2 regions of the Pseudomonas sp. TE3899 genome follow, and region 2 is predicted to be linked to the other one. Evidence: riboswitches for the same ligand, from Rfam matches in the RefSeq annotation. Region 2 holds a riboswitch; the other holds the start of a gene.
The links. A riboswitch is a leader RNA that binds a small molecule or an ion and turns the genes downstream of it on or off. The one in region 2 is predicted to bind cobalamin.
Positions count from the first base shown of each region.

Region 1: it holds a riboswitch for cobalamin, as region 2 does, so the genes downstream of both, cobO (cob(I)yrinic acid a,c-diamide adenosyltransferase) here and cobW (cobalamin biosynthesis protein CobW) in region 2, are expected to answer to the same signal.

Region 1 is NZ_JBWBQR010000001.1:3,071,892-3,076,297, forward strand. Features, by position in the region: gene bluB (5,6-dimethylbenzimidazole synthase) at 1-653, opposite strand, end outside; gene ACZ89E_RS14020 (cobyrinate a,c-diamide synthase) at 650-1,945, opposite strand; gene cobO (cob(I)yrinic acid a,c-diamide adenosyltransferase) at 1,942-2,553, opposite strand; cobalamin riboswitch at 2,635-2,865, opposite strand; gene ACZ89E_RS14030 (hypothetical protein) at 3,019-3,603, shown strand; gene ACZ89E_RS14035 (PQQ-dependent sugar dehydrogenase) at 3,670-4,406, shown strand, end outside.
Region 2 is NZ_JBWBQR010000001.1:1,791,993-1,796,398, reverse strand. Features, by position in the region: gene cobM (precorrin-4 C(11)-methyltransferase) at 1-576, opposite strand, end outside; gene ACZ89E_RS08045 (cobalamin biosynthesis protein) at 672-1,085, opposite strand; gene ACZ89E_RS08040 (CbtA family protein) at 1,082-1,789, opposite strand; gene ACZ89E_RS08035 (CbtB domain-containing protein) at 1,801-1,995, opposite strand; cobalamin riboswitch at 2,113-2,341, opposite strand; cobalamin riboswitch at 2,544-2,758, shown strand; gene cobW (cobalamin biosynthesis protein CobW) at 2,855-3,919, shown strand; gene cobN (cobaltochelatase subunit CobN) at 3,923-4,406, shown strand, end outside.

The DNA of each region.
Region 1 (4,406 bases), 1.3 Mb from region 2:
TGACTCACTCCCCAATAATTTTCGTACAGCAGCTCACTGAGCGGACGCGCCTGCGCCCAGCCTTCGAGCACCAGCATCGGCGCCGGATAGAAGGCCTTGACCGGGCCCAGGCACAACACAGCCAACGGCTTGGCACCGGCGGGCAAACCCAGCAGGTCGGCCAGCGCTTGCGGCTCGAACAACGACACCCAGCCCATGCCTAATCCTTCGGCGCGGGACGCCAGCCACAGGTTCTGGATCGCGCAGGACAGCGAGGCCATGTCCATTTCCGGCAAGGTGCGACGGCCGAAGATGTGGCGCTCGCGGTCGTCCATCAGCGCGGCGACCAGCACTTCGGCGCAGTCGTTGATGCCTTCGACCTTGAGCTTCATGAATTCATCGGTGCGCTCGCCGAGGGCTTCGGCGGTGCGGATGCGTTCTTCTTCCACCAGTTGCTGGATCTGCCCGCGCAGGGCTTTATCGCTGATGCGGATAAAGCGCCACGGCTGCATAAGGCCGACGCTGGGCGCCTGGTGCGCGGCTTCGAGCAGGCGCCGCAGGAGTTCGGGTTCGACGGTGCCGCCGCTGAAGTGACGCATGTCGCGACGTTCGCCGATGGCGCGGTAGACCGCCGCGCGCTCAGCCGCGCTGAACGCAAGATCCTCTGGCTTCATGGCTTGAACAACGCCGCCATCGCTTGCGGGTTGGACGGGAAATAAAAGTGCACGTAGGAAGCGGTCATCCGCCCGTCCCGATAAACCGCTTCGGCCCCGCGCCCGCCGTTGGGGCTCAGGCCCCGGGCAATCGGTTCCAGCTCGGTGCTGGTCAATGAGTGGTGGTAGGTGTGTCCGCGCAACAAGCCTTCCGGCAGTTCCACGGCTTGCAACGCCAACGCGGCCAGACGCTTTTGCATCACGGCGTCCCCGGCCAGCAAGCCGACCAGTTCTGCGCGGGTGCCTTCGACATCGGTCAAGGAATCGAGCAGGTACAACATGCCGCCGCATTCGGCGAGCAAGGGTTTACCTGCTTGATGGTGCGCACGGATTGCGCTCAGCATCGAAGTGTTCTGCGCCAGCGCCACATGGTGCAGTTCCGGATAACCACCCGGCAGGTACAGGCTGTCGGCTTCGGGCAATTGGGTATCGCGGATCGGCGAGAAGAACACCAGCTCGGCACCCATCGCCCGCAGCAGATCCAGGCTGGCGCCGTAGGTGAAGGCAAACGCTTCGTCACGGGCCACGGCAATGCGCACGCCTTTGAGTAACGGTTCAGCGGTGATCACGTCCGGGGCGGCGAATTCGACAGCGGGTGGCAGCGCTACCTCGCAACTGCTGGCCAACGCATCGGCAGCGGCATCGAGGCGCAGATCGAGGTCGTTCAACTCGCTGGCCTGGACCAGACCGAGGTGACGGCTGGGCAATTCGATCCCGGTTTCCCGGGACAGCGCGCCGTACCAACGCAGGCCTTCGGTGAGGCTGCCTTCGAGCAATTGTGCGTGACGCAAGGTGCCCACGCGGTTGGCCAGGACGCCGGCAAACGGCAAGTCCGGTTGATACTTCGCCAGCCCCAACGCCAAGGCGCCAAAGGTCTGGGCCATGGCGGTGCCGTCGATCACGCCGAGCACCGGCACGCCGAAATGCCGCGCCAGGTCAGCGCTGGACGGCGTGCCGTCGAACAACCCCATCACGCCTTCGATCAGGATCAGGTCGGCTTCACCCGCCGCTTCCCACAACAGCCGACGACTGTCCTGCTCGCCGACCATCCACATGTCCAGTTGATACACCGGCGCACCGCTGGCACGCTCAAGGATCATCGGGTCGAGGAAGTCCGGGCCGCATTTGAACACGCGCACTTTACGCCCCTGATTGCGATGCAACCGGGCCAGCGCGGCGGTGACGGTGGTCTTGCCCTGGCCGGAGGCCGGCGCGGCAATCAGTACTGCCGGGCAGTGACGGGGTTGACTCACAGCTCGACGCCTTTTTGCGCTTTGATCCCGGCCTGGAACGCGTGCTTGATCACGCCCATGTCGGTGACGGTGTCGGCCAGCTCGATCATCTCCGGCTTGGCGCCGCGACCGGTGACCACCACGTGCTGCATCGGCGGGCGGGCCTGCAAGTCGCTGAGCACTTGATCGAGATCGAGGTAGCCGTGCTTGAGGGCGATGTTCAGTTCATCCAGCACCACCAGGCCGATCGACGGATCGCGCAGCAGCTCGCGGGACACTTCCCACGCGGCTTCGGCGGCGGCGATGTCACGCTGACGGTCCTGGGTTTCCCAGGTGAAGCCCTCGCCCATCACATGAAAGCGCACTTGCTCCGGGAAGCGGCGGAAGAACAGCTCTTCGCCGGTGCTGTTACGCCCCTTGATGAACTGCACCACGCCGCACTGCATGCCGTGGCCCATGGACCGGGCGAGCATGCCGAAGGCCGAGCTGCTTTTGCCTTTGCCGTTGCCGGTCAGCACCAGCAGCAGGCCGCATTCGTTCGGCGAGTTGGCGATGCGTTCGTCAATCACGGCTTTTTTGCGCTGCATGCGCGCCAAGTGGCGTTCGTCACGATCGGGGGTATCAGTCATGGGGGAGCTCTCCGTTGAGGCTGGATAACGGCGGGCAGGCACAAGAATAGACGGCGAGAAGCCTGGCATCGCCCACCGTGATGCCGCTGGATGGATCAGGCCGGTCTCCGGGCTCATGAGCGGTTTGCACCGGACTGCGCGCCTTCCCATGTTTTTCAACACAGTGGCTCTAGGCGCAGTTTTTCACTCATTTACCGTTGCGGGGGCAGCGCCGGGATCGTGATTGTGCACACGTGGGGCAAATCACTCACCGGCTTCCCTGTTTCACTCTGTCGACCGCAGCCACAGAGCACCTGAAACAAGCCGCGAAGGTTAGAGGGTTGGGGGTGGAGCGTCAATTAAAGCCGGGACGCCACTGGGCGAATAACTGCCGTCGATCAATTATCTGCCGCTATTCTTGTGCCACAGGCTCAGCGATGATATCAAAGAGCCACATCTCACAACACAATAACAAGGGTGAGCCACATGCAAGGCATGATCATCAGCAATCCGAAGCTGGAATTCCTGCGCCCGCTGCTGGAACGCTGGTTTGACTGTATCGACCGCTACAACGCCGTGCGCGGCGACAACGATACGCCGTACTGGTTTGACGAAAAGGCCAACCTCAGCCTGCTGTCGGCGGCGGCCTGGATGGCGGAAATGGTCACGCTGCAACAAACGCCGACCCGCAAGCAGGTCGAAGAAGGCGAACGCAATGCCCGCGCCGACCTGTTTATCGCCACCAGCGACGAACGCACTTACCTTCAGGCGACCCAGCGTTGGCCCAAGGTCAATAGCCTGAACCTGACACAAGCCCTGGTCGATATCACCAGCGACGCCAAGCGCATCAGCTACGCCAGCGACCTGAAACTCGGCTGCCTGTTCGTCGCCCCGCAAAAGGCCCAGCAAAGCGCGACCCCGGAAGAACTCCAGGACATGGTCGACGACCTGCAAAAGGAACACACCTGCGCCGTGGCCTGGTATTTCCCCTACGCCTACCGCAAATTGCGCAACGAAGCCGGCCACTATCACCCCGGTATCGCCGTGCTGTTCAAAGAGGCCCGTGGTTGACGGGTTGAACCATCGCGCTTTTTTACTTCTCTATGATTAAACAGTGCATTCATAGGGAAGATCAGCATGCGCAAGCCCCAGCTCGTTTTCGTCATTGTGCTCGCCGGAGGGCTTGTTGCCTGCGGCGAGCATTCCAGCCTGCAAGTCACGGACGGCACCGGCCCTTCGCCCAAGTTGCCAGAACCGAACAAAACCCTGATCCCGACGGTGAACATCGCCCCGGCGATCGGCTGGCCGGCCGGTGCCAAACCCACCGCTGCAGCCGGCACGCAGGTGGCAGCGTTTGCCGAAAATCTCGATCACCCGCGCTGGCTCTACGTGCTGCCCAACGGTGATGTACTGGTGGCCGAAACCAACGCGCCGCCCAAGCCCGATGACGGCACAGGCATTCGCGGCTGGGTGATGAAGAAAGTCATGGGTCGCGCCGGTGCCGCCGTGCCGAGCCCCAACCGCATCACGCTGCTGCGGGACAAGGACCACGATGGCGTGGCCGAAACCCGTACGGTGTTCCTGGAAAACCTCAACTCGCCGTTCGGCATGACCCTGGTCGGCAATGACCTGTACGTCGCCGACACCGATCGTTTGCTGCGTTTTCACTATGAAACCGGCGATACGGCGATCAAGTCAGAGCCCATGAAGGTCATCGACCTGCCGGGCGGCACGCTGAATCACCACTGGACCAAGAACGTCATCGCCAGCAAGGACGGGAGCAAGCTGTACGTGACCGTGGGCTCCAACAGTAACGTCGGCGAAAACGGCCTGGACAAGGAAGAAGGTCGCGCGGCGATCTGGGAAGTCGACCG
Region 2 (4,406 bases):
GGTCGCCCGGTGAATCACCGCGATCGGGCAGTCCGCGCCGTAATGCGGCAGCAATTCTGCGAGGATCTTCTGCAGATGATTGACCCCCAGATGAATCGCCATGGTCGCCCCATGCTGCGCCAGGCTGCCCAGTTCTTCACCGGGTGGCATCGACGTCTTGTCGGCGTAACGGGTGAGGATTACGCTTTGCGAGATATCCGGCAACGTCAGTTCGGCACCCAATAGCGCCGCGCAAGCCGCTGTCGCTGTGACGCCGGGAATGATTTCAAACGCAATATCGAGTTCACGCAGGTAGCGAATCTGCTCACCAATCGCGCCATACAAACTCGGATCGCCAGAATGCACCCGCGCCACATCCTGCCCCTTGGCGTGAGCGGTCTTGATCAATTCAATGATCTGTTCCAGGTGCAACTCGGCGCTGTTGACCACCGTTTCCGCCTGGTGGCCTTCCAGCACGGCCGCCGGCACCAGCGAACCGGCGTAGATGATTACCGGGCAGCTGCGAATCAGCCGCTGGCCTTTGACGGTGATCAGTTCCGGGTCGCCGGGACCTGCGCCAATGAAGTAGACGGTCATCATCCGTTCCTAAAATAAAGAGCTGTCAGAAAAAGGGCTTGGGCAAGGCTTCAGATGAAGATTGCTCATGATCGAGGCGGGGATTATCGGGGATTTCAGGCAGCGCAGGCCAATGCGAGCGTGGCCTGGGCGTATTTCTGTCGTGAAATCAGCAGCTTCGCCGGGGCCTGGGCCAGGTGTTCAGCCAGGGCCAGGGCGGCGCTTTCCGCGACGCCGTAACAGCCGGTGCGTTCGAACGCGATCTGCGATTGATGGCTGAGTTGCGGCTGATAACCGGCCAATTGCTCACTGCTGAAATACATCAATTCCAGCCCCAACTGCGCGGCCAGTTCGATCAGGCCAGGCTCATCACGCTTCAGGTCGATGCTGGCCAACGCCTTGATCTGCCGAAGTTCGATTTGATGCGCCTGCAGTGCCTGATCGAGCAGCGCCCGCAGCGTGCTGGCGGGACAGCCGCGCTGGCAGCCCAGGCCGACCACTAGCGTCGGCGCTGTGCGGGTGTCAGTCATGCGTGGGATTGGCCATCGCTTTTGCGGCGGAACAACCAGGCGCTGATCAGGCCCAAGGCCAGCCAGAACACCACGTTGGTCAACTGCGAAGCGATTTTGAACTGCGATTCCAGGGCTTCCGGCGCCAGCATCGAGTGCACTTCCGGTTGCGGTGCGCCAATCACATGCGGAACCGAGAGGATCGCCACGCCGAGGATCTTCATCAGCCAGTGGCGGCTGAACACGATCAGCGCGATGCCGACCGCGGTGGAGGCGGCGGTGCCAACCCACCAGATCTGCCGTTGTGCCAGGTCGGCGGCGGCCGTGCCCGGCAATTCCGGTGGCAGGCCGAGGGTCGGCGCCAGTACGAAGGTCGCGTAGCCCGCCAAGCCCCAAAGCAGGCCCTGAGCGGTTTTGGTCGGCGCGCGCAGGGTGTAGAGACCAGCGAGCATCAACGCGAATCCGACGGCGACCACCAGGTTACCGCCCGTGGTGGACAGCACGCGCTGCCAGCCGTCTTCCGGCTCCCAGGCTTCGGCGTCGTGAGTGTGAGCGGCCATGGCGCCGTCGGTGTGCTCGTGAGCAACCACGGCCGCAGGCTCGGATTTTTCATAGGTTTCCGCCTGAAGAATCAGCGGAGCAACCCAGAAACTTTGCAGCAGGGTCAACAACAGGGCGGCCAGCAACCCGGTAAAACCTGCGGTTTGCGCAATACGCTTGAACATGTCGGCAGGTCTCAATGGCACGGGAACGCGGAGCTGTGACGGGTATCGTGGGCGGCGTTGTGCACCGCTTCGATGTGCGAGAAACCGGCGAAATACACCAGGCACGCACCCAGGATCGACGCACAAACGGCGGCGGTCAGGCGTTGGCTCAGGGTTGTGGTGCTGCTGGCGGTGCTGCTGTGGTCGGTGCTGCTGATGATCGACATGGCGCTTCCCTCTGGTCTGTCAGCGGGTGATTCGAGCGCATGAAAACCCTGCAAACGAGCGTGCAGAGGTTTAAACAGCGCCCGCCCACCGCGGGTTTGTTATTCAGTGATCGTAGTGGTCACTTTGTGTTGCGGGCCGGTCTCCGGGCTCACGAGGGGCTTGGGCTTGCGCCGAAACCTGCAAGAATCGCCTTCCCATGCCGAACTGCCGGCACAGTGGATCTGATTCTTCGCTCGCTTACCGTTGCGGGGGCAGCACCGGACTGACATGACTTTAGAGTAAAGCACATGATTCACCGGTTTCCCGTTTCACCCTGTGAAGGGCACCCGTAACAAGGCGCACAGGAGAGCATGGGCGGGGGCGGGGAGTCAATTGGCAGGGGTTCTCAGTTAAAGACCGAGTCGCTGCCTTCGCGGGCAAGCCTCGCTCCTACAAGAGCGCCGCCGTCCCATCGAAAGCCGAACGCGGAGCGTCCGTTGAGGCATTCCCACGCAGGGCGTGGGAACGATCATCACCCCGCAGACGTTGACCCGCCCCCAACCGATGCGTAGCCTTGCGCTTTCGAGGTTCTTCGGCGTCTGCCGAAGCTAAGAAGGGAACGCGGTCGATGCCGCGGCTGCCCCCGCAACTGTGAACGGTGATGTTCGCTGCCACGCCACTGCAAGCCCTGTCCAAAGGGTTCGCGGGAAGGCGCAGCGAATGCCAGGCCACCAAGGCCGGCGCACTGGAAGCCAGGAGACCTGCCTCGAAACGAATTCTCACTACAACCGGGCGGGGTGATCCGGTGGCGAAATCTTCCGCGCATTCATCGCCGCGGTTGTCGTCCCGTATGCCCGCCACCTTGCCAAAGGGCATCCGATGAAAACACTGGCCAAACTCCCCGTCACCATCGTTACCGGCTTCCTCGGCTCGGGCAAAACCACCTTGCTGCGCCACATGCTGGACAACGCCCAGGGTCGCCGCATCGCGGTGATCGTCAACGAGTTTGGCGAGCTGGGCATCGACGGTGAAATCCTCAAGCAGTGCTCCATCGGCTGCACCGAAGAAGAAGCCAACGGCCGCGTCTACGAACTGGCCAACGGCTGCCTGTGCTGCACCGTCCAGGAAGAATTCTTCCCGGTGATGCGCGAATTGGTAGCCCGTCGCGGCGACCTCGACCACATCCTGATCGAAACCTCGGGCCTGGCCCTGCCAAAACCCCTGGTCCAAGCCTTCCAGTGGCCGGAAATCCGCAGCGCCTGCACGGTTGACGCGGTGATCACCGTGGTCGACAGCCCGGCCGTCGCCGCCGGCACCTTCGCCGCGTTCCCGGATCAAGTCGACGCCCAGCGCAAACTCGACCCGAACCTGGACCACGAATCGCCCCTGCACGAACTGTTCGCCGACCAACTGGCCAGCGCCGACCTCGTGATCCTCAACAAGGCCGACCTGATCAGCCCGGAAGACCTGGCCCGCGTACGCCTGGAAGTCGCCGAAGAACTGCCGCCAGCGGTCAAAGTCATCGAAGCCAGCAGCGGCCGCGTACCACTGGACGTGCTGATCGGCCTCGGTGCCGGCTCCGAAGAACACATCGACAGCCGTCACAGCCACCACGATCACCACCACGGTGACGGCGATGACGACCACGATCATGACGCCTTCGATTCTATCTCCATCGAACTGCCCCAAGCCGACGAAAGCCTGCTGATGGACGCGCTGACGCAACTGGTGGTCAAGCACGGCATCCTGCGCGTTAAAGGTTTCGCCGCGATCCCGAACAAACCGATGCGCCTGCTGATCCAGGGCGTGGGCACGCGTTTCGACAAGCACTTCGACCGTCAGTGGGGCGCCGATGAAGCGCGCACCACCCGTCTGGTGCTGATCGGCCAGGAATTGGACGCCGCGCAACTCGAAGCGCAACTGCGCGCCGCGCTCAGCGTTTAAGCCATGCACCTGCTCAGGACCCAGCCCGGCGGTTTCGTGTCGGATGACAACATCGCCGACCTTGGACAAACCCCCGCCGAGCTGGTGATCCTGTGCAGCGGCGACTCCAGCCTCGCGCTGCTCGCCGAAGCCGCGCAGCAGTTGCCCGACGACTACCCGAGCGTGCGCCTGGCCAATCCGATGCAGGTGCAGAATCACGCGTCGGTGGATTTGTACGTCGATGAAGTGCTGCGCCACGCCAAGGTGATTCTGATCTCGCTGCACGGCGGCATCGCCTATTGGCGTTACGGTGTCGAGCGGCTGGTCGAGCTGTCCGAACGCGGCGTGCAACTGATCCTGGTGCCCGGCGATGACCGCCCGGACCCGGAACTCAGCGACTTGAGCACCGTGGGCGCTGAAGACCGTGATCGCCTCTGGCAGTTTCTGCGTCAGGGCGGCATGGGCAATGCCCTGGATTTTTTCCGTTGCCTGGCCAGTCGCTGGCTGG